2 regions of the Sphingomonas sp. S-NIH.Pt3_0716 genome follow, and region 1 is predicted to be linked to the other one. Evidence: predicted binding sites of a transcription regulator. Region 1 holds the regulator's gene; the other holds the start of a gene.
The links. Region 1 encodes LexA, which represses DNA repair genes until DNA is damaged. Its sites were predicted from a motif close to GTTCCNCNCTTGTTCT; they were not measured.
Positions count from the first base shown of each region.

Region 2: the regulator LexA is predicted to act here: its motif matches at 1,828-1,843, upstream of BRX37_RS27220 (DUF6771 family protein).

Region 1 is NZ_QLJK01000005.1:58,848-70,564, forward strand. It holds gene BRX37_RS05195 (hypothetical protein) at 1-322, shown strand, start outside; gene BRX37_RS05200 (DUF2336 domain-containing protein) at 400-1,485, shown strand; gene BRX37_RS05205 (sensor histidine kinase) at 1,482-2,873, shown strand; gene BRX37_RS05210 (gamma-glutamylcyclotransferase family protein) at 2,950-3,291, shown strand; gene gltA (citrate synthase) at 3,351-4,637, opposite strand; gene gltX (glutamate--tRNA ligase) at 4,658-6,100, opposite strand; gene BRX37_RS05225 (ComEC/Rec2 family competence protein) at 6,150-8,282, shown strand; gene lexA (transcriptional repressor LexA) at 8,273-8,950, opposite strand; gene BRX37_RS05235 (molybdopterin molybdotransferase MoeA) at 9,055-10,239, opposite strand; gene moaC (cyclic pyranopterin monophosphate synthase MoaC) at 10,236-10,721, opposite strand; gene trpC (indole-3-glycerol phosphate synthase TrpC) at 10,718-11,509, opposite strand; gene trpD (anthranilate phosphoribosyltransferase) at 11,506-11,717, opposite strand, start outside.
Region 2 is NZ_QLJK01000003.1:238,886-250,602, reverse strand. It holds partial or broken gene BRX37_RS03875 (TonB-dependent receptor) at 1-247, opposite strand, end outside; gene BRX37_RS03870 (hypothetical protein) at 284-517, opposite strand; tRNA gene BRX37_RS03865 (tRNA-Gly) at 598-672, shown strand; gene BRX37_RS03860 (ArdC-like ssDNA-binding domain-containing protein) at 989-1,372, shown strand; gene BRX37_RS03855 (hypothetical protein) at 1,437-1,646, shown strand; gene BRX37_RS27220 (DUF6771 family protein) at 1,630-1,749, opposite strand; gene BRX37_RS03845 (ParB/RepB/Spo0J family partition protein) at 2,003-4,159, shown strand; gene BRX37_RS26610 (hypothetical protein) at 4,261-4,419, shown strand; gene BRX37_RS27585 (DUF6878 family protein) at 4,452-4,892, shown strand; gene BRX37_RS27580 (DUF6878 family protein) at 4,846-5,115, shown strand; gene BRX37_RS03830 (DGQHR domain-containing protein) at 5,634-7,943, shown strand; gene BRX37_RS03825 (ATP-binding protein) at 7,994-9,517, opposite strand; gene BRX37_RS03820 (radical SAM protein) at 9,514-11,127, opposite strand; gene BRX37_RS03815 (DGQHR domain-containing protein) at 11,127-11,717, opposite strand, start outside.

The sequences.
Region 1 (11,717 bases):
GCTCGATGAAATGGCGCTGCGCCGGCCGCCGAGCGGCTGGATCGCCTTTCTGGCGCCGGGGCTGGCGCTGATCGGCGTGATGCTGTCGGGTAGCGGGATGGTGCCCAACTATCTGGCGTTGCTGCTGGGCATCATCACGGTTGCCGATCGCTGGCGCCGGACCGGGGCGGCGCGCCCCTGGATGATCTTCACGCCGGGCACCGCGTTGCTGGTACTGCTGGCAGCCTTGTTGACGGGGGCGGAGGCATTTGGTTTCGACGTTGCCATGCTGGCGGCGATCGGATCGATCGGGGCGATCATCCTGTTGCGTCGGGGCGGATGATTTTTGTCGCATCGAGATCGTTGATTTTGCTGTCAGGGTTTAGTGCATTTTAACGACGTGGGGTTATGCTGCCTTGCATGAGCGCCCACACGTCCCTTGCCGGATCCATCATGGCGGACAGCTGGCCCATGGCACATGTCATGGCCGGCATGTCGGCCGTGCCCGTCGGCCATGCGATTGATCTCGCCTTTTTCTTTCCCGTCGAGGACCGGGCGCGCCATGATGCGCTGATCGCCGAGACCCGCCGTCATCTGGGCGGATGCCTGACTGCGATCGAGACTGCGCTGCGGCTGAGCCTGGCGGGTGATCCCGCAATTGCCGCGGCGCTGGGGCGCTGGCCCGATGGGCTGTGCTGGCCGACCATCTGTGCGCAGCCGACCCTGCTGGGACCGGCCTTGCTGGCCCATATGCAGATGCGTGCGGGGGTGAGCCTGTTGCTGCGGCAGATCGGGCGCCCTGATGGCGAGCCGCCGGAACAGCCCGAGGCCGAGTCGATCCTGTCGTCGGATGATCCCGAAATTGGTGACGCGATCGTCGCGCTGGCGCTGGCTGAGGGGCAGTGGCAGGCGATGGGGGGCGAGGATCAGCCGATGCGGCCCGATCTGCCGGCCGAACATTTCGCCGAACTGGTATGGACGGCTGCGGCCTGTCTGGCGGCGGTGGTGCAGCGGACCGCGCTGGAGCCCGACAATCAATTGCTCGGCGCGTTCGAGCGGGCGGGCTGGGCGCTGCTTGCCAGTCATGACGAAAGCAATGGCCCGATCGCGGCGGCCGACCAGCTGGTGCGCCGGCTGGGGCCGCAGGCCGATGCGCCCGACCTTCTGGGCGCGGCGCTTGGGCAGCGGCGTTTCCTGTTGTTTGCGGCGCTGGCCGGTCGACGGCTGCGCCTTGGCACCGCACAGGTGACGGACATATTGATCATGGGGCCGGTGATGCAGGTGGCAACACTGTGCCGGGCGCTGGGCGGAACCGGGGCGGATTATCGCCATCTGCTGCTGGCGCTGCGGCCGGTGCGGCCGGGCCTGTCGGACGCGGTGATCGTGGCCGAGGCCGACCAATATCAATTGCTGAGCGACGTGAAGGCGGAAGCCGTGGTGGGCGCCCTGCGCGCGCCGGCCGCCTTCCGCGCGAAGCTCGATCATTTGCGGCGCGTCACCGGATGAACATGACGCTCCACCCCTCCATCGTCCGGGCAACGGCATCGGCGGACGGCACGCTTCTGAGTGCCGATGCGCCGCTGCTCGCCTTGCAGCGGGAGGCGGGGAGCGATCTGCTGGGGCCGCTCGCCATTCCGCAACTGGCCGCCGTGGTGCGGCTGGCGGCGCGATTGGGTGTCACCGTATCGCGGCCGGTGGTCGCGGCCGCCGAGCGAGGCGATATCGACATGTGGGTGCGGGCGCGCAGCGACGAAGGGCCGGACGGGCGCATCGTGTCGCTGGCGGTGGTCGACTGGAGCGAGCGGCCGCCGCTCGCCAATACCGGCGATCATAGCCGGCGCGAGGCCGATCTGGCGGCGCTGGCCGATGGCTGGACCTGGCAGATCGACACCCAGTTGCAGTTCCAGATGGCAATTGCCGGGACCGACCGGCAGGGCGCATTGCCGACGCAGCCGCCCCTGCCGGGTAGCCGTTTCTCCAGCTATTTCGAGCTGCAGAGCGATGGTGAGGGCGACATGGCGATCCTGCGCGGCTTCACCCAGCGCCGTGCCTTCCGCGATCAGGTCGCGACATTGGTGCATGATCCCGAACAGCATGTGCGGCTGGCGGGCTTCCCGCTGTTCGACCTGGCCGGCCATCTGGTCGGCTATCGCGGCAAGGCCTGTCCGATCGAACGACCGCCGGCGCTGGCGCGGGCGGATACGACGCAATTGTCGCTCTATCCCGGTGAGTTCGGCAAGCGGCTTGATCGATCGCTGCGCCAGCCGCTGGGGCGGATCATCGCGAATGCGGACACGATCGGCGCGCAACTGGAAGGGCCGCTGCGGCCCGATTATGCCGATTATGCCAATGATATCGCGACCGCTGGCCGTCACCTGATGGCGCTGGTCGACGATCTGGCGGATCTGCAGGCGATCGACCGGCCCGATTTCGGCGTGATCATCGAGGATGTCGACCTCGCCGACCTGGGCCGGCGAGCCGGCGGCCTGCTGACGGTCAAGGCGCTGGATAGGCACATCAAGATCCATTGCCCGGATGCCGACCAGATATTGATGGCGAGGGGCGAGTTCCGCCGCGTGCTGCAGATACTGGTCAATCTGGTCGGCAATGCGGTGCGCTATTCGCCCGAGGGATCGCAGGTGCGCATCGTCGTGGAGCGGGAGCATCGGCAGGCACGGGTGCTGGTGATCGACCAGGGGGCGGGCGTGGCGCTGGAGGATCGCGAGAAGATTTTCGACAAGTTCGAGCGGCTGGGACGTGACGATCCCGGCGGTAGCGGGCTGGGCCTCTATATCTCGCGCAAGCTGGCGCGGGCGATGGGTGGCGACATCAGCGTTGGCGGCACGCCGGGCGAGGGCGCGCGCTTCATCCTGACGCTGCCGGTGCACGACTGACGGGCGCGCGATCGCGCTTATATGAGATAAAGAGCGCTTGTTTGTCCGGCCGATGCTGCCCCGATAGGGTGGTGGCATGGACAGATCGCATTGCCTGGCCACCTATGGCACGCTGGCGCCCGGACGGGCCAATCATCATCAACTGGCGCAACTGCAGGGCCATTGGCAGGCAGGGCATGTGACCGGCCATCTGGTCGCGCACGGCTGGGCCGCGTCGATGGGCTTTCCCGCCTTCATTCCCGACGAGGGCGGCGCGGCGGTGCCGGTCCAGCTGTTCCGCTCGTCCGACCTGCCGGCGCATTGGGCGCGGCTCGATGCATTTGAGGGGACGGACTATCGCCGTGTCGCGATCGATGTTGTTACCGATCAGGGGCGGGTGCCGGCCTGGATCTATGTCTGTGCAGGGGTAGCCGGCTGAGCCCCAACGAAAAACGGCGCCCGATGGGGCGCCGTTCCTCTTGTCTCTGTGACCGCGTCTTAGCGCTTGTCGACGGCGACATAGTCGCGCTGCGTCGGGCCGGTGTAGAGCTGACGCGGACGGCCGATCTTCTGTGCTGGGTCCGAGATCATTTCGTTCCACTGCGCCACCCAGCCCACGGTGCGGGCGAGGGCGAAGAGCACGGTGAACATTTCGGTCGGGAAGCCGATCGCCGAGAGGATCACGCCCGAATAGAAGTCGACATTCGGGTAGAGCTTCTTCTCGATGAAGTAGGGATCGTTGAGGGCGATCTGCTCCAGTTCCTTGGCGACGTCGAAGATCGGGTCGTTGACGCCCAGCTTCTCCAGCACGTCCTTCGCGGTCTTCTGCATCACGGTCGCGCGCGGATCGTAATTCTTGTAGACGCGATGGCCAAAGCCCATCAGGCGGAACGGATCGTCCTTGTTCTTGGCGCGGGCGATATATTCCGGAATGCGATCGACGGTGCCGATTTCGCGCAGCATGTTGAGCGCGGCTTCGTTCGCGCCGCCATGTGCCGGGCCCCACAGGCAGGCGATGCCGGCCGCGATGCAGGCGAAGGGATTGGCGCCCGACGAACCGGCGAGACGCACGGTCGAGGTCGACGCGTTCTGCTCATGGTCGGCATGCAGGGTGAAGATCTTGTCCATCGCGTCGACGACGATCGGATCGATCTTATAGTCTTCCGCCGGGACCGAGAAGGTCATGTTCAGGAAGTTGGCGGTGTAGCTGAGGTCGTTGCGCGGATAGACGAAGGGCTGACCCACCGAATATTTGTACGCCATCGCAGCGATCGTCGGCATCTTGGCGATCAGGCGGTGGCTCGCAATGCGGCGCTGTTCCGGATCGTTGATGTCGGTCGAATCATGATAGAAGGCCGACAGGGCGCCGACGACGCCGACCATGATCGCCATCGGGTGGGCGTCACGACGGAAGCCGCGGAAGAAGGCGGTCAGCTGTTCATGCACCATGGTGTGGCGCGTGATGGTGTTGGTGAACTCGGCCAGTTCCTTGGCCGACGGCAGTTCGCCGTTCAGCAGCAGATAGCAGACTTCCATGAAGCTGGACTGTTCGGCGAGCTGGCCGATCGGATAGCCACGATGCAGCAGCACGCCGGCGTCGCCATCGATATAGGTCAGGCCCGACTCGCAGCTGGCGGTCGAGGTGAAGCCCGGATCGTAGGTGAACATGCCGGTGTTGGCGTAGAGCTTGCGAACGTCGATGACCTGGGGACCGACGGTACCATCCATGATGGCATAGTCCTTGGCCTCTCCGCCAACGGTCAAACTGGCATTATTATCCGACATGTTTTTCTCCTTAACTGCCGTCAACCGGCCACCACGTGCCCCGCAGCGGTCAGTCGCTTCAAGCTTTCCTCTTTCCCCAGAAGGAAGAGGACATCAAAAATACCCGGCGAGACCGTGCGCCCGGTGAGCGCCGCACGAAGCGGCTGTGCCACCTTGCCCAGGCCAAGCCCCGCATCCTCTGCCACGCGGCGTATCACTTCATCGATCGCTTCAACCGTCCAGGACTGGACGGGCTGGAGAGCGTCGGCTGTCTTTTTCAGCAGCTCACGCGCGGGTTCATCTAGCAGAGCAGACGCCTTCTCGTCAAAATCGAGCGGGCAAGATTTGAACAGAAACTCCGCGCCTTCTGCAATTTCGTTAAGCGTCTTGGCCCGCGGCTTGAGCGAAACCATCGCCTGGGTCAAAATATCGCGCTGAGCGTCATTCAGTTGCGTATCAAGACGCGACTCAACGCGCGGGGCGACCAGAGCGGCCAGGCGCGCCTCATCGGCCTCGCGCAGATAATGGCCGTTCAGATTTTCCAGCTTCTTGATGTCGAAGCGCGAGGGCGAGCGGCCGACGCCGTCGATATCGAACAGGTCGATGGCGCGCTCGATCGAGATGATCTCCTCATCGCCATGGCCCCAGCCCAGGCGCAGCAGATAGTTGAGCACCGCTTCGGGCAGCATCCCCATCTCGTCGCGATAGGCGTCGACGCCGAGCGCACCGTGGCGCTTCGACAGCTTTGCGCCGTCCGACCCGTGGATCAGCGGGATATGGCCATAGACCGGCTCTTCCCAGCCCATCGCCTTGATGATGGCGAGTTGGCGGAAAGCGTTGTTGAGATGGTCGTCGCCGCGAATGACATGGGTGACGCCCATGTCATGGTCGTCGACCACGACGGCCAGCATATAAGTGGGGGTGCCATCCGACCGGAGCAGGATCATGTCGTCCAGCTCGGCATTCTGCACCACGACGCGGCCCTGCACCGCATCCTCGATCACGGTTTCGCCGGTCCGAGGGGCCTTGATGCGGATGACGAAGGGCGCGCCTTCGGGCGCTTCCTCCGGCGAACGGTCGCGCCAGCGGCCGTCATAGCGCATCGGCTGCTTGGCGGCGCGCTGCTGTTCACGCAGCTCGGCCAGCTCTTCCTGCGTCGCATAGCAGCGATAGGCATGACCATTGGCGAGCAGCTGGTTGGCGACCTCGGCATGGCGCGGGGTGCGCTCGAACTGGAACACGGCGGGCTCATCGCCGCCCAGGTTCAGCCATTCCAGACCGTCGAAAATGGCGGCCACGGCTTCCTCGGTGGAGCGGGCGCGATCCGTATCCTCGATGCGGAGCAGGAACTTGCCGCCATGATGGCGCGCGAACAGCCAGTTGAACAGCGCGGTGCGGGCGCCGCCAATATGCAGGAAGCCCGTTGGCGACGGGGCGAAACGGGTCACCACCTGCTTGTTCAATCCCGTTGCACTTGCCGTCATATTCGCTGACATTCTTCCTGCCTGATCCATGGATGCGACGCCCCCTAGCATGGCTTTTGAGCCACGACAAACGTCCGTTGGGCGCAGGACGGTGCGTATTGCGCACAATGGATTTGCGCGGATCGAACAATGGCTGGAGGTGGAGCGCGAACAGCTCGCCTTGTGGGTGCCGGTGGCGCTGGGCGCGGGCATTGCCGGCTGGTTCGTGCTGCCGGGGCCGGCACAATGGCTGGCCTGTTGCTGCGGGGCGCTGGGGCTGGCCTGTCTGGCGCTGTTGCTGCCGGTGGGCGCGCGATTGCGGCACATGCTGGTGGCGGGCGGGCTGCTGGCCTGCATTGGTTGTCTGTTGGTTTGGGGCAAGGCGACATGGCTGGGTCAGCCGCCGCTGGCCCGTCCCATATTCGCACAGGTGACCGGCACGGTGACGGCGGTGGCCAAGCTGCCGGCACAGCAGATGGTGCGGGTGGGGCTGCGGCCGATCGAGGCGCCGGCGCTGCCCGCGGCGATCCGGGTGAATATCGCGGAGGCGGATGTGCCCGAAGGGCTGGGCAAGGGGGCGGTGCTGCGCTTTCGCGTGCGGCTGATGCCGCCCGCGCCGCCGAGCGTGCCGGGGGCGTTCGACTTCGCGCGACGCGCCTATTTCCAGGGGATCGGGGCGACCGGGCGGGCGCTGGCGCCGGTCGAGGTGGTGGAACAGGCGCGCGAGGGGCCGACGCTGCGGGCGCGGCTGTTCGATCATATCGGCGGACAGGTGGCGGGCGCATCGGCGGGGATTGCGGTGGCGCTGGCGACCGGCGACCAGGGCGCGATTGCCGAAACGGATGCGGAGGCGATGCGGCGCAGTGGCCTTGCCCATCTTCTGTCGATCAGCGGGCTGCATGTGACGGCGCTGATCGGGGCGGTGATATTCCTGCTGTTGCGCTTGCTGGCGCTGATCCCGCGCGCGGCGCTGGACTGGCCGCTGATGCTGATCGCGGCGGCGGGCGGCGCGCTGGCGGGGATCGGCTATACGCTGCTGACCGGCGCGGAGGTGCCGACGGTGCGATCCTGCATCGCGGCGCTGCTGGTGCTGGGCGGGCTGGCGCTGGGGCGCGAGGCGATCACCCTGCGGCTGGTGGCGACCGGGGCGCTGGTGGTGCTGGTCTTCTGGCCAGAGGCGCTGATCGGCCCGAGCTTCCAGATGAGCTTTGCCGCCGTGGTCGCGCTGGTGGCGCTGGGCGAGCATCGGCGGTTCAAGGCGTTTGCGATGGCGCGGGACGAGCCTTTGCCGCGCAAGGCCGGGCGGACGGTGGCGGCGATGCTGATGACGGGCCTTGCCATCGAACTGGTGCTGGCGCCGATCGCGCTTTACCATTTTCACAAGGCTGGATTGCTGGGCGCGGTGGCCAATCTGGTCGCGATCCCGCTCACCACCTTCGTCATCATGCCGCTGGAGGCGCTGGCGCTGTGCTTCGACCTCGTCGGGCTGGGCGCGCCCTTCTGGTGGCTCACGGCCAAGGCGATCGCGCTGTTGCTAGCGGTGGCGCATGGCGTGGCGGCGAGCCCGATGGCGGTGATGCTGGCGCCGGCGGTGCCGGGCGGGCTGTTCGCGGTCATCCTGGTGGGAGGTCTCTGGTGCCTGCTCTGGCGCAGTCGCTGGCGCTGGCTGGGGCTGGGGCCGGTCGCGATCGGCCTGGCCGGCATCGCGCTGCTGGCGCCGCCCGATATCGTGGTGACCGGCGACGGGCGGCATGTCGCGGTGCTGACACCAGCGGGGACGATGGCGCTGCTGCGCGAGGGGGCGGGTGAGTATGTCCGCGACGTGCTGAGCGAGAGCGCGGGCTATGACGGGACGCTGGAGGCGATCGCGACGATGAAGCAGGCGCGCTGTTCGACTGATCTATGTGCGGTGACGTTGCCACGGGACGGGCGCGACTGGCATTTGCTGGTGACGCGCAATGCGATGCTGGTCGATCGGCCGATATTGGAGCGGGACTGCGCGGCGGCCGATATCGTCATCAGCGATCGGGGGCTGCCCTGGTGGTGCCGGCCGCGCTGGATGAAGATCGACCGCCGGCTGCTGTCGCGCACCGGCGGCCTGTCGATTGGCCTTGAAAGCGGCAAAGTTCACACCGTCCATCGGCCCGGAGACGCGCATCCGTGGATCGTGCGCCGCCGGCCCCGAACAGCCGGTCAGTTGTAGCGGCGCAGCAGGCCGGCGAGCTTGCCCTGGATGCGGACCTGGCGCGGATCATAGATCTGCGGTTCATAGGCGGCATTGGCGGGATCGAGCCGGACGCGCGCGCCTTCGCGGCGGAAATATTTGAGCGTGGCTTCAGCGTCGTCGATCAGGGCGACGACGATCTGGCCTTCGCGCGCGACATCGGTGCGCTGGATCAGCGCGAAGTCGCCGTCGAGAATGCCGGCCTCCATCATGGAGTCCCCCGACACTTCGAGGGCATAATGGTCGCCCGAGCCGAGCAAGGCGGCGGGGACGGAGAGCATGGTGTGGCTTTCCATCGCCTCGATCGGGACGCCGGCGGCGATGCGGCCGTGCAGCGGGATTTCGATCACGTCATTGGCGGCGGTCGGCAGCAGCACGGCCGGAGCCGATATCTTGGGCGTCGGGACGGCTGGTGCAGGCGCGCGATGCATCGCCTCGGGCAGCTTGAGCACTTCGAGCGCGCGGGCGCGGTTGGGCAGGCGTCGGATGAAGCCGCGTTCCTCCAGCGCGTTGATCAGCCGGTGGATGCCGGACTTGGAGCGCAGGTCGAGCGCGTCCTTCATCTCCTCGAACGAAGGGGACACCCCGCCTTCTTCCAGCCGGGTCTGAATGAAGCTCAGCAATTCCTGCTGCTTGGGCGTCAACATCGGCGGTCCTCCATGGAACGAATGAAGAACGCATAGGAAACGGAAAGGGGCAAGTCAAGCGCGTTAAACCATGCGCCGCTTTTGCCGGCCAGGCAGTCAGATAGTCAGGCGGTCAGCGGAATGATGTCGACCATGTCGCCGGCAATGGCGGGGGCTGAGCCGGCCGGCCGGCGGATCAGACAGTCGGCCAGCGCCATGGCGGCGGTGGCGGCGCTGTCCTGCGCGGTGACCGAGACGATGCCGTCGGCGGCGCGATAGGCGCGCAGATAATCGTCGCGTTCCGCCGTTGCGCCAAGCGACGCGGCAAGGCGGGCCTGCACGACCGGCGGCAGCGGCGCGCGCGATCCGGCGAGATGGCGGACCAGCGGGCAGAGGAAGAGGGTGCCGGTGACGAAAGCGGAGACCGGATTGCCCGGCAGGCCGAGGAAGATTGCGTTGCCGAGACGCCCGGCCATCAGCGGTTTGCCGGGCCGCATCGCGATCTTGTAGAAATCGAGCGTGCCGCCGGCCGCCGCGAAGGCGGGGCGGACATAGTCATGGTCGCCGACCGAGGCGCCGCCGGTCGAGACGATGATGTCGGCCTGTGCCGCCTGTTCCAGCGCCTGCGTCATGGCGGCGAGATCGTCGGGCACGATGCCAAGGTCGATCACGTCGCAGGGCAGGGCGGCGAGCAGGGCAGCGAGCATCGGCGCGTTGGACGAGGGGAGATAGCCCGACGGCGTCGGCGCGCCGGGGGGAACAAGTTCATTGCCGGTCGAGAGCAAAGCGACACGCGGCCGGGCGCCGACGGGAAGGCTGCCATGGCCGCCCAGCACGGCGAGCGCGATCTGGCCGGGCGTGAGGCGGTTACCGGCGCTGACCAGCGGCGTGCCGGCGCGGAAATCTGAGCCGAGCGGGCGGACATGCCTGCCGGGCGTCAGTATGCCGTCATGCGCGGTCAGTTTGTCGCCGTCGCGCGTGGCATTTTCCTGGATCAGGATCGCGTCGGCGCCGGCCGGCAAGGGCGCCCCGGTGAAGATGCGGCAGGCCTGGCCCGGTTGCAGGGCCGGGATATCGGCGTCGCCCGCGCTGCTGGTCGCGACCAGCTGCCACGGCCCGGCGCCTTCGGATGCGCGCACGGCATAGCCGTCCATCGCGGAAAGATCGGCCCAGGGCTGGTCGCGGCGCGCGCTGATGTCGGTGGCGAGCCAGCGACCGGCGCAGGCGGATACGGGCACATGTTCGGCCGGCAACGGATCGGCGAGGGCAAGGAGCCGCGCCTGCGCGTCCGCGACCGGCATCAGGCTCATCGGTCGCTGCTCTCCGGCGCGGTCCAGTCGCCCGACTTGCCGCCACGCTTGGCGAGCAGGCGAACATCGCCGATTATCATGCCCTTATCGAGTGCCTTGGCCATGTCGTAAACGGTGAGCAAGGCGGCGGTGGCGGCGGTCAGCGCCTCCATTTCTACCCCGGTCTGGCCGGCGGTGCGCGCGGTCGCGGTGACGGTGACGCCATCGTCGTGGAGGGCGAAGTCGATGGTGACGGCGCTCAGCGGGATTGGATGGCAGAGCGGGATCAGTTCGGCGGTGCGCTTGGCCGCCATGATGCCGGCGACGCGGGCGACGGCCAGTACGTCCCCCTTCTTGACGAGGCCGGCGGCGATCGCCTGGGCGGCGTCGGCCGCCATCGTGATGCGCCCGGCGGCCACCGCTTCGCGCGCGGTCACCGCCTTGGCCGAGACATCGACCATGCGGGCGGCACCGTCTTCATCAAGATGGGTGAGGCCGGTCATGCCCCGGTCAGCAGGTTGCGGGTCGCGGCCTCGACATCGGCCTGGCGCATCAGGGTTTCGCCGACCAGGAAGCAGCGCACGCCATGATCGGCCATGGAGCTGAGGTCGGCATGCGAGCCAAGGCCGCTTTCGGCGACGAAGGTGCAGCCGTCCGGCGCCCTGCCGACCAGCTCATAAGTGCGGGCGAAATCGACGCTGAAATCGCGCAGATCGCGGTTGTTGACGCCGATCAGGCGCGAGCGGAGCTTGAGCGCGCGCTCCAGTTCGGCCTCGTCATGCACTTCGATCAGGGCGTCCATGCCAAGGCCAAGCGCGGCGTCCTCGATCTCCTGCATCTGGCTATCTTCCAGCGCGGCGACGATGATCAGGATCGCGTCGGCGCCGAGCGCGCGGCTTTCGAGGATCTGCCAGGGATCGACGATGAAATCCTTGCGCAGCACCGGCAGGGCGCAGGCCGAGCGGGCGGCCATCAGATAATCGTCATGGCCCTGGAAATAGGGCTCGTCAGTCAGCACCGAGAGGCAGGCAGCGCCACCGGCAGCATAGGCGACGGCATGGGCCGGCGGATCGAAATCGGCGCGGATCAGCCCCTTGGACGGGCTGGCCTTCTTAACCTCGGCGATCAGGCCGAAGCCCGAACGGGCGGCATCGTCCAGCGCCCTGCGGAAACCGCGCGGCGGGGTCTGCTCGCTGGCGCGGGCGTGGAGCGATGCGATCGTGGTCGCAGCCTTGCGGCGGGCGACATCCTCGCGCTTGAAATCGCAGATTTCGATGAGCTTGTTGGTCATTGATAGGCAATCCAGCAATTGAGGAGCGCGTTGGCAAGGCCGTTGTCGATCGCTTCGGCGGCCTGTTCGACGCCTTCCTGGAAATCATGGGCGGCGTCAGCGACCACCAAAGCGGCGGCGGCATTGAGGAGCACGGCGTCGCGATAGGCGCCGGCCTCGCCCTGGAGCAGGGCACGCAGCGCCGCGGCATTATGGGCCGGGTCGCCGC
Region 2 (11,717 bases), on a different contig from region 1:
CGGAGCGGCGGAACTGCTGGAAGCCCGCGACATCGGCCAGCACGCTCTCGATCCGACCCGACGCCGCATCCTCAAGCCGATCCCGGTCGATCACCACAGAGCCATAAGCCGGCGTCCCAGGCGGCAGGGCGAGGCCCGTGCCCGTCACCACGATCGAGGCGGCCTCATCCGCCGTCACATCGGGCGCCTGGGCAGCTGCGACGCCGGGCAGCGCGCACAGCATCAACGGCAGCGGCAGGATTTTCATGAAGCGCGTCCCCTTGGTCCGATTTTGCATCGGGGACTAGGAAGTCGCGCCCGCCACTGTCAAGCCGCGACCACCGGCAGCACTGCCATCACCAATATCGCGCAGATACATGCACACCATGGCCAAAGGCGGCATGATTCGACGATTCGCCATGGGCCGATCCGCAGCCGCGTTCGCCCCGGCGCCACCCGCCAATTTAATCACACCGCCAAAACCCCCGGAAAACGGGGGATTTTTTCCTTTTCCAAAAAGTTTTTCATTTTTCTGCAATTCAGCCCTTGCCGACTTTGGAAACCACTGCTAGTTCGCCGCCACCCGCCGAGAGGGACACACTCTCCCGGCCGCCAAGAGCGGGCGTAGCTCAGGGGTAGAGCACAACCTTGCCAAGGTTGGGGTCGAGGGTTCGAATCCCTTCGCCCGCTCCAGAATTCCTAAGAAAATCAATGGTGTATGAGGAATGCGCTCGGCGCCGGACGCATCGGATTTGCACGGGCTACAACCGGGCTACAACGCTGAATGCCAAAATTGGCGTTCCATAGCGTCTCCTGCCGCACGGGATTTCGCCTTGAGGGGGAAAGTCTTCCCCTACCGTTGAGCCTCGCTTCGCGAATCTCAACGGACCCCTTCGAACGGGGCTGCGCCCCGTAGCGCCCCCTTTGAGAGTGAGAGTGCGGCCGACCGGCCGTGACGGGTTGAGCGTCACGAGAGAGGCTCGGGACCGATCCGTCGCGGAGAAGCGCGATGGCACATGCACGCACCACCAGATCCGCGGGCGAGCGGACCAAACTCTACGAACAGATCACCAGCCGGATCATCGCCGAACTCGAAGCTGGCTGCGTCCCCTGGGTCCAGCCGTGGGGTTCGTCGGCCGCCAGTATCGGCATGCCGTACAATGCCGTCAGCGACCGGCGATACAGTGGGATTAATGTTCTCACCCTCTGGGACGCCATCGTCTCGCGCGGCTTTGCCTCCCATGCCTTCCTGACCTTCCGGCAGGCAGCTTCGAACCAAGACTTCAGCCTTTCGAAACGAAGGAACGCGAGGCAGAATTGCGTGATGCCTGCTACTAAGGTGAAATCCGTCCCAATCAGAGCTATCAGGGGATGCTCGGGCTGCTCGAAATGAAGAAGGAATGGCCTGACCCCTGAAAAGAGCAGCCGCGACGATTGCCGCTGCACAGGAGGTGAAGATGCCGAAGAATCGCATGACCTTCCACGACCCGCGCGATGAACTGCCGCCGGTCACGATCGAGATCCTCAAGGGCGATGTGCTGCGGTTCACGCAGATCGATCGCGACGGCCGCACTAATGTCGTCACCTTCTCCGATCGCTTCGGCGTCCGGCGCGGCGTGTTCGATACGGCACTGGAGCTCGCGCCTTCGCCTACAGCGGCAACCTGAGCTGGTTCAAGTCGGGCGGGGACGACCCCTCCAGCTTTTCGATGATCGTCGCGGCCAGCGTGTCGGCGGCGCGCTTGCGCATCCGTTCGTCCGGCATCGTCAGCCCGACCCGCGCCCAGCCGGGCGCGGCCAGCAGGATCGCGGACAGCTCATCTCGTTCGATTCATCAAATCTGAACATAAGAACAAATAGCGAACTTCGTGGCAAGCCGCTTGCGGCGAATGGTGCTGGCCATCTCGACAAGGCCGCATGGCCTGCCTGCGGCAGGCCCAGAGAGGAAGAGGGAAGCCTGGGGGCTTCGTGACGGGCTGGGAGCCGGGAGAGAGTCTCGCGGCGGCCCGTCATGGAGAAAACCCATGGCCAAAGCGCCCCAGAAGATCACCCTCAGCGGCTCGCGCGACATTCCGTTCGACCGCCTGTGTCTGTCCCAGTCCAATGTCCGCCGGGTGAAGGCCGGCGTGTCGATCGGCGAACTGGCCGACGACATCGTCCGTCGCACCCTGCTCCAGAGCCTCAATGTCCGGCCCATCCTCGATGAGGCGGGCCAGGAAACCGGCGATTTCGAGGTGCCGGCCGGTGGCCGGCGGTTCCGCGCGCTCAAACTGCTGGTGAAGCAGAAGCGCCTCGCAAAGAATGCGCCCATCCCCTGTGTGGTCAGGATCGCCGACGACGGCGTGCTGGCCGAGGAGGACAGCTATGCGGAAAACATCTTCCGCGAACCGCTCCATCCGCTCGATCAGTTTCGGGCAATGCAGGCGATGGTCGACAAGGGCGAAGGGATCGAATCGATCGCCGCGCATTTCCTCGTCACCCCGGCGGTCGCGAACCAGCGCCTCCGCCTCGCCAAGGTCTCGCCGAAGCTGCACGCCGTCTATGCCGAGGACGGCATGACGCTCGAGCAACTCATGGCCTTCTCGGTCTCCGACGATCACGCGCGGCAGGAGCAGGTCTGGGAGCTGCTCGCCCACAGCTACAACAAGTCGGGCGCCTATATCCGGCAGAAGCTGACCGAGGACACGATCCGGGTCGCCGACCGGCGGGTGCGGTTCATCGGCGTGGACGCCTATGTCGCGGCGGGCGGTCATGTGCTGCGCGACCTGTTCGAGGAGGATGAGGGCGGCTGGCTCACCGATCCGGCGCTGCTTGACCGGCTGGTCAGCGAGAAGCTCCAGGCGCAAGGCGAGGTAATCGGCGCCGAAGGCTGGAAATGGGTGGCGACCGCGGTCGACCTGCCCTGGGGTGTGACCGACGGCATACGCGAGATCGAGGGCATGCCCGTGGACCGGACGCCGCAGGAAGACGCCCGCCTTGCCGAACTGGAAGCCGAGGCGGAGGCGCTGGAGGAACAGTGGTCGGACGAGCCCCACGTGCCCGACGAGGTGCATGAGCGCCTAGCGGCGATCGATGCCGAGATCGGCGCGCTGGTCGAACGGCCTCTGACCTTCGCAGCTGAGGACATGGCGCGGGCCGGCGTGTTCGTGTCGATCGAATCCGACGGCTCACTCTGCATTGAGCGCGGTTATGTCCTGCCAGAGGATGAGCCGGTGGTCGAAGCCGTGTCCGGCGGCAACGAAACCGATGCGCCCGTCGTGGGCGGCGATTCGGGTGGCGAGGACAGTGACGACACGAGCGATCCTGCTGTCTCCAATGTCGTGTCCATCAACACGGCACCGTCCGGGGACGAGGATGAGGATGGCGAAATCCTCAAGCCTCTGCCCGACCGGCTGGTTGCTGAACTCACCGCCTGGCGCACACTCGCCCTTCAGGATGCCCTTGCGCAGGAACCGTCCACGGCCTTCGCGGCGGTGCTTCATGCGTTCGTGCTCAGCACCTTCTATAGCTACAGTCGGGAGTCCTGTCTCGAGGTGTCGCTCAACAAAGTGTCGTTCGGGTTCGCCCCGTCCGGGCTGCGCGGCAGTGCCCCGGCCAGGGCGATCGAAGAGCGCCACAAGCGCTGGGCCGATCGGCTGCCCGACGACGACAAGGATCTGTGGGACGCGCTGCTCGCGTTCGACGGAGCCGAGCAGGCGGCGCTGTTCGCGCATTGCGCTTCGCAAGTCCTGAATGCTCAAGCGGAGGTCGTGCCCAAATATGACAATGGCCGCATCTCGAAGCACAGCATCGAGCGGCGCATCGCACACAGCCACGTTGTCGCCCGCGCGGTCGGGCTCGATCTGATCGGCGCCGGCTGGCGTCCGACGGTCGAGGGCTATTTCCGTAACGTGACCAAGCCGCGCATCCTCACCGATGTCGCCGAAGCCAAGGGTGCGAAGTTCGCGGAGATGATCGACCATCTCAAGAAGGGCGATATGGCGAACGAGGCCGAGCGGCTGCTGGAGGATTCCGGTTGGCTCCCCGAGCCGATGCGGACGCCGGAACCGCTCGATGCGCCCGCTGCCGATCCGGTTCCTGGCGAGGAGGAGACGGCTGCTCTGCCCGCGTTTCTCGACGACGAGGAGCAGCCGGTCGATGCCGGCAATGATGGCGGCGAGGACGTCGCGGCGGCGGCCTAGCCCCCGAATAGGGCGGGTTCGCTCGCCCCGTTCACACCACCTTCCATCCTTCGAGCCCGGCGCACCCGCGTCAGGCTTTTCGCATTTTAAGGAGACTGACGATGCAGACTTCCCGGATCGACACCGCGACACCCGATGAACTGGCTCCGGTCCTGCTCAGCGCGCTTCAGCGGCTCGGGCAACTCGGCCGCGAGGGCGCCTTGGCGCTGGCCCATCTGGTCGACGACGATGACGCCGATTTTGACGAGGCGTCGGAATAGATCGAGGACATCGCCGTCGGCGGGCTTCGGGAATGATCCGCCGACAGCGGTCCACCGCTTACCCCCAATCCCTGAAAGCCCGGTCATCGCGCCGGGCTTTCGCCTTTCAAGAGTTCCGCAATGACGGATGCAACACGGTCCCGGCACGCCATCGACATGGCGGCGACCATGGAACGATATGCCGCGTGGGAAGCCGCGGCGGCACAACTCGTTCCCGACAACAAGCAGCGCCTGTTCGCGCATCTCGCCTCGGCGACATCACGCGTGTTGTCGTCATCTTCGACGGTGAAGGCGACAGCGGCCAGATCGAGGATATTCAGGTTTATATCGGCGACGAGCAGGGCCTCGCTGCCCGCAGGCAAGGTAAACAGCCTCGACCTGCCCTATGGCGAAGCAGAGCCGGTTCTGCGCTAGCACAGCACCGAAGTGGCGCTCGAAACGCTCGCTTACGACCTTCTGCGCGAGAAACATGAAGGTTGGGAGAATTCGGACGGGACCAATGTCGATGCGTCCAGCAGAGCTTTGGCCGCCCCGATTTCGATGGTCGGGGTAATTCGTGAGCCGCTGACATTCCGGACGTTCCGTGATCGCGTGAGGATGTCTGAAGCGGGCGTTCATTCAGGTCGAAACTGCCGGCGCTGTCAGCAGAACGACGCGCCCGAATCTAGGGTCAGATCAGAACCAGCTTGGTATTAGATCCACCTCAATTGGTACTTTTGATAACAGAGGAGCTGTTGTGCGTATCGCCTCATGGCTATCCCGAGGTTTCCGCCCAGGTGCCAGTGACCACGTTATGTGCAATATTGCCCCATCTGGACGGATTGTCTCCCCATCAATGGTTAAGAGAAGGGCTTCCACGCCATCAAGATTGTCGATCTTGCCAAAGATGACCCCTTTCCGGGGAGGCGGCAATCGGGTCCCACGTGAGCACCCAAGCGCCAGTGTGCAATGCGGCACCTCCAGGGGAGCATGTCTCGGTGGATATGTTGTTTTAAGAATTTGAAGATCATCCTCGGGAATGATCCAGCCCATCGCCGACATTTTGACCCTTCTTTAATCGAGTTCAACGACATGTGCTCCAAGGCACAGTCGGGTCCAATTCAGTAATACTTGACGTGAGAGTCTGCGCAGAACGAACAGCTCATAACGGTTTGGTCTTCCTCGCATTCACTCCTGTTGCTACTCACGGTGCATGCAAGGGGGCAAAAATCGAAATGGCTGATGACGTAATGGGCCCGACCGTCACGGGGGATGATCTTGATTCTGAGCTGCGTCAGCGCAAAAGCAAGGACATCTTCCACACAGTTACCGGTTCAACACGCAAGCTGATTGCCGAAAAAGTCGCCCTTGAAGAGCAAGACGGGTGGCGCGTTGTAAAGAAGAACAAGAAATCGACTAGGCTTGCAAAGGCCAAGCCGGCTCACGAGCAGCTAGAAGATGAAGTTTGGTGCCTCCTCGCTCAAATGGGCTTCAAAGAGCTGAACAAAGGCAGGCTCTTCACGATTGCAGTCGAGGACGGCCTGAACCCTCGACAGATCGATGTCTTCGCCAAGGACGACGAGACGGTCATCATTGTTGAATGCCGGCAGAAAGCAAATGTTGGCCGCAAGCCGATGGCGGACCTTATCGAGAAGATCCGCGCGCTGCGCGAGGCTGCGCAAAAAAGCATCAAGCTGCATTACGGAAGCCAGAAAAAGTTGAAGGTCAAATTTGCGATTGCTACCAGAAACATCATCTGGGGCGATGCAGACTTGGAAAAGTGCAAAGAGTATCAGATCGCAGTCATCTCGGATCAGCTTCTGGATTACTACAAACAGCTGACACAGCACCTCAAGATGGCCGCGCGCTTCCAGTTCCTCGCGCACATGTTCGAGGGGCAGCGGGTCGATGGGCTCGCGCAGACCGTTGTCGCGACCCGGGGCAAGATGGGGGGAAGGCCGTTCTACACTTTCCTTATCCGGCCCGAGGAACTGATGAAGATCGCCTACGTCGGCCACAAGGGCAGCCGCGACATCGAAAACCTCGAAACCTATCAGCGAATGCTCCAGTCGGACCGCTTGAAGGGAATTGCGAAGTACATCAATGAGGGCGGCAAATTCCCCACGAATATCGTCGTGAACCTCAAGCTCCCCGGCAAAAAGGAACCACAGTTCGACAAGAAGGAGACCGTTGGCGAGGAGATCCTCGGCTTCTTGCATCTGCCAGCCATCTACGCCTCGGCATGGGTAATAGATGGGCAGCACCGTCTCTATGGCTATGCCTATGCGCGTGAAAACGGAGGCTTCAAAAGCGACGAAACGGTTCTGCCTGTGCTGGCCTACGTCAACCTTCCCGCCGATGAGGAAATGGACCTGTTCATCGACATCAACAGCAAGCAGGTGAAGGTGAAAACCGGGTTGCTGGTCGAGCTTTATTCGGACCTGCACTGGAAGTCCGATGATGTCGAAGAGGCCTTTCAGGCCCTGCTGTCGCGGATCGCGTACCGGCTGAACAAGGACAAGGCGTCTCCCCTCTTCGATCGCATGGTCGTCTCGGGCACCAGGAAGACGAATGTCCGGTGCCTTACGCAGACGTCGATTCGAGACGGGTTGAAGGTTGCCAGGCTGATCGGCAGCCCCCTCAAAGGCATGATCGTGCCCGGTCCTCTCTCCACGGGAGATCCGCTCAACTACGATGCCAACCTCAAGAAGAGCCTATCTGTTCTGACCGAATGTCTCGCGCTTTTCGCAAACACATTGCCGAACCAATGGGCAGCTGGAGACAGCCCTACTGGCTATGTCTGCACCAACAACGGTCTGCGCGCCCTGTTCCTGGTGATCCAGGATGTCGCAGAACACGTCCGTCAAACTTCGGGCATCGACCTATCGCTGCTCAATGCGGATGAGACTTTCAAGGAACTGGAGCCGTATCTCGCCGCCCTGGCAGATCAACTGGCATCGGTAGCGCCGAACGATATCCAGGCGTTTCGCAAGATCGGTTCCTCACTCACAGCTGTGAAGCAGCAGTCGTTTGGAATGGAAGCCTACATTCAGGCGAAACTACCCGATTTCCGCCCGCTGGGCCTCCAGGAATATCTGGCTTCGCGCGATGCAGCTGGCGCTGACGCGGCTGCGGCGAAGGTTACCCAAATCCACAAGAAGCTATTCAACTATGTCATCGACACCCTGAAAGATCACTTTGGCCGCGATCACAAGGCGTGGTGGACGCAAGGCGTACCGCTCACCATTCGCCTTTCCTGTACCCAGGAATGGGAAAAGAAGAATCGTGAAGGCGACGAGGAGTCACACCTATACCTCATCAACTACCAGGATATCGCCGTCGCCAACTGGGATTTGTTCCGGGACACCCTGTCCTTGGGGTACAAGGATCCGGACAACAAGAAAGAGAGCACCAAGTGGATCAAGGTGCTCAACGATATCCGCCAATATACGGCTCACCCAGAGAAGGGCCTGCTCAGCAAGGAGCAGGTCTCATTCGTGAATGATGTCTACGAAAAGGTCGAACAGCACATCCCAGCGGGTTAACTCCTCCCCCAAAAATCAATGCGGGAGGTGTCTCAGAAGCCAACGGCGCGCTACGCCAGTTTTGCTAGGATTCGATCGACAAGCGCCTTCGCGGCCGAGCGATTGGCTGCGCACTCGTAAATAAGGCTGAACATTTCCTCGTAATGCGCCTTGCGCTCAGGAGCCATCCGCTCGAGCGGCGAACTTGATGGCGTTGAACGTGTCACTGCTTCGAGCCGCGATTTCACTTCTTCAATCGCAGCGCGCTCACGTCCTTCACCATCCAGCAAGTTGTCAGGAGCGGCAAGCTTCTCCATCTTCACGACGGTCATGTCGACAGCAAGCGCAACGTGTTCGCAGGCGTTCGGCGCGAGACTGCCTTGTTCGAGTATGGCAATGTTTTCGAGCGCAGCTTGGTGGGCAAGTTCGAAATCCCGGATGCGCTTGCGTTCCCGCGAACTAGTGCGGCATCGCACGGCGACCTCCCGGCCGAGCGGAGCCAGGTGGTTCTTCAAGTTTGCCAGATGCACGTTCCGCTCAAAATCGTCGCGCCGACCGTTCGGGACGATCCGCGGATCGAAGATATGAACCTCACCGACGGTCCAGGCGTTAAAGCGCGTTTCGGGGAAGATATCTTCGAACAAGTTGGAATCGCCGACCTGAATGTCTCCGACCCGAGCGCGCAGTCCGCGCACATTTGTAGACGCGTGAATGGCCCCTTCGTAGTCGTGATGGGCAACCCAAGCGAGCGCAGCGACACCGCCGTCAACGCTCGGAACTTCGATGAACCTGCATTCCCGAAGGCAAAGTGGTCTCCCCGCGTCGACGGGCATTACATCTGCGAACGGTCGGGTCAACGGTGCTTCCCCATTGACGGTAATGGCCAAGCGGCGAATTTCGCTGAGGCTGCCAAGCTGCGCATCGACGTCAGCCGCCAAAGTAAACTGCGGTGCCATCGGTACAGGCGCAACTTGCGCGAGGTAATCACTCACCGCAGCCGGAGACAGCAATCGATCATCGCCAATCCGAGGAACGCCAGTCAGGGTGACCTCAAAAAAGTGCTCTTCGGCCGGAACCTCGGATGTCTCTTCGACCGCGGTGATAGCTCCGACAATTTCGGGCAACTCTCGTCGGTCATCGAAGTCCCTCAACACCGACCGCAGAGCGCGGCAGTCCCAGGTCAAAGCATGGGCATGTGTCTCACCTGCAGCAGATGCGCAAAACGTGAGTTCACGGGCATAGGCTAGGCCCGACAACCGGCCCACTCCGCGGAAGCCTCTCGCGCCGGTGCCACGTTTGCTGCTTGCCCCGATGGCTGTCAGGATGGCCTGAAAAGCGTCTGCTGTGATGCCAACCCCGTTGTCACGGATGGTTATTGTTCTCGTCGTTGGATCTATTGTGATGGCGATAGCGCCTTCATCCGCGCGCAGAAGTCCTGCCGCGCGGGCGTCATCGATCGCATCAGCCGCGTTCTGCACGTACTCCCGGTAAATAGTGAGCGGATCGACGTACATCGCAGTCGAGAGCAACTCGAGAACGTCCTTGCCAATCACAGGCCGGCTTGCGCCGATGTTCGTAACTTCAGAGAGATTCACGCCAGATGCCTTTGCTTACACTCAGCCGATTGCGGGGCATCGACATCATCATCGTATTCCAACGCCGCATCCTCGACCCGCTCATCATCGGGTACCAAGGCTTCCGGCTCGACGGGCTTTTGACGCTGCCAGATCGTCATCATCTCCGCTTTAGGACGGAGGACATAGTACCGCAGGATAGAGCGCAGCCCATCGTCATCGACCTCATCGACTAGCGATGGGAAGAAGCGCGGGTCGACCGAGGATAAAATGTGCTTCAGTTCGTCACGTCGGCTTGGCGAAAGGCGAGTGAATTCCGCGCGGAAGGAATCGTATTCTCCTCGCCCGTCCAGACGCTGAAACCAGTCGCGATTGAAGATCATGTCTTGTGGAAGCAGCAGAATTTCTTGAAATTCCTCGAATGTGTCGCCAAATGCTCGGCGGAAAAACTCAGGTGCGCCGCTGACTACACCGTGCGTGGCCTGAAGGATCAGCTGCATCGAGCGCAGCTCGTAACGGGTCCAGTTCTCACCGATATGCCCACGATCGGGACGCATGGTGGGTTGGAATCGCATGGGGAAGGACCAGATTCGAACTCCAAGCTCCTCGTTCAACGTGACGTTGAGGCGCATGCGCTCGAACAAATCGGCAGGGGTGTCATGGAAATTGTAGAGCATGTAGTTCGACAGCTCGTTGAGCCCGAATTCATGCGCATAACGGACTGCCTGCTCGTAGGGTTTGCGCACGCCAAGGTGATCGAACGCAATCCGCAAGGGCTTGAGGCAAATTGATGAAAGTTCGCGCAGGTACATCTTGTCCTTGCACAGGATGCGGGCATCGACACCTTGGTTGAAGTCGACGCGCCGCTGCACGGGTACTCTTGAGCCAGGCCGCTGCAATTTTGCCCCAGGAACAAAGCCGAGGTCGCGAATTTCTGCGATCACTTCCTTGAAGCGAGCGCTCGCGACCACGTTGTTGTCCATCAGGATGAGGTCCTTCTTAGGACCATACATGTCATCAATTGCGCGGACGAGGTCGGTCAGCGATTCAACGTCGCGCTGCATGCCCTCGAGCTTCGGCACGCCGCAAAACTGGCATTTGCGGATGCAGCCACGCGAGGTGTAGGCGAAGTAGGCGTCGCGAACTGGATATGCATATCCGATCTGCGAAAGGATGCTGTAGTCGGGAACCAGGTCCTCGATCGGTTTGCCGTAAAGGTCTTCGGAATAGAGTTCCTCGGCGAAATCATCGAGCTGAAGCGAGATTGCGGGGGCTTTGTCGAGCAATCCTTTGATGAACCGGACCCCGTGCCAGCGCCGTTCCTCGATGAACCGGTCGTGCATGAGTGAGGCCGCAATCCCACCGACGAATACCTTGTCGGGTTGGCCGTTTGCCACCTTGAGGGCATAGTCGATGGTCGCCGCTATCCGCGGGTACTCGAACGAGAACAGCGTTGTTACGTAAATCCGGTCCCATGCCTTGTTGAAGGCTGAGGGATCTTCACCCTTCACGAACGTGACGTTGTCGTTCTTGCCCTGCGGCCCGTGATATTGGGCGATCTTCATCAGCCCTAGGGGAGGATACTTGTTCTTGTATCCCGGTTCGATGAGCAAAATGCTTTTGCCGGCCATTACGCGACTGCCTTGATGTGCAGGCGGGCGCGGACAGCCCGAAGTTGTGCAACCGCAGCCGCGACGCCACTTTCACCGCCCAGTCCCTTCATAGGACCATCAGAAGACCAGTCTGTCTCCGCTGCGAGATCGGAGAGGCGAGCCACAAAGAGCTCACGCGTGAGGGCACCGCCGCTCTCAAGCCAAATGTCCGCAGCGATCTCCATCAGGCTGTACACTCCCACTCCTTTGGCGATCAACGAACCTCGGGGTCGCGACCAGTCCGAATGCATGGCAACCGAGACAGCCACCCAGAAGTCCAGAACCGTCCTCGCCGCTTCTTCAACGGTGCGCTCCTTCAGAATGCCGGAATGGTTGAGAAATCTACGCACAGCCTTTTGCAGTGTGCGCAGGGAGGCCTTTCGTGACATTCCCGAAATCTTGTTGCCGCCGACGTCGAGCTGTCCACACCAGGGCGAGGCTGGATCGTTCGAAAGGCAAAGTGCGATGAACAGTTCTGGCCGGTCATTTGCGAGGTCTTCGCACAGACGGGCATCGTGAAAATCGAGCAGACTGCGGCTCAGACCCTTGGCCTTCCGATTGATAATGGT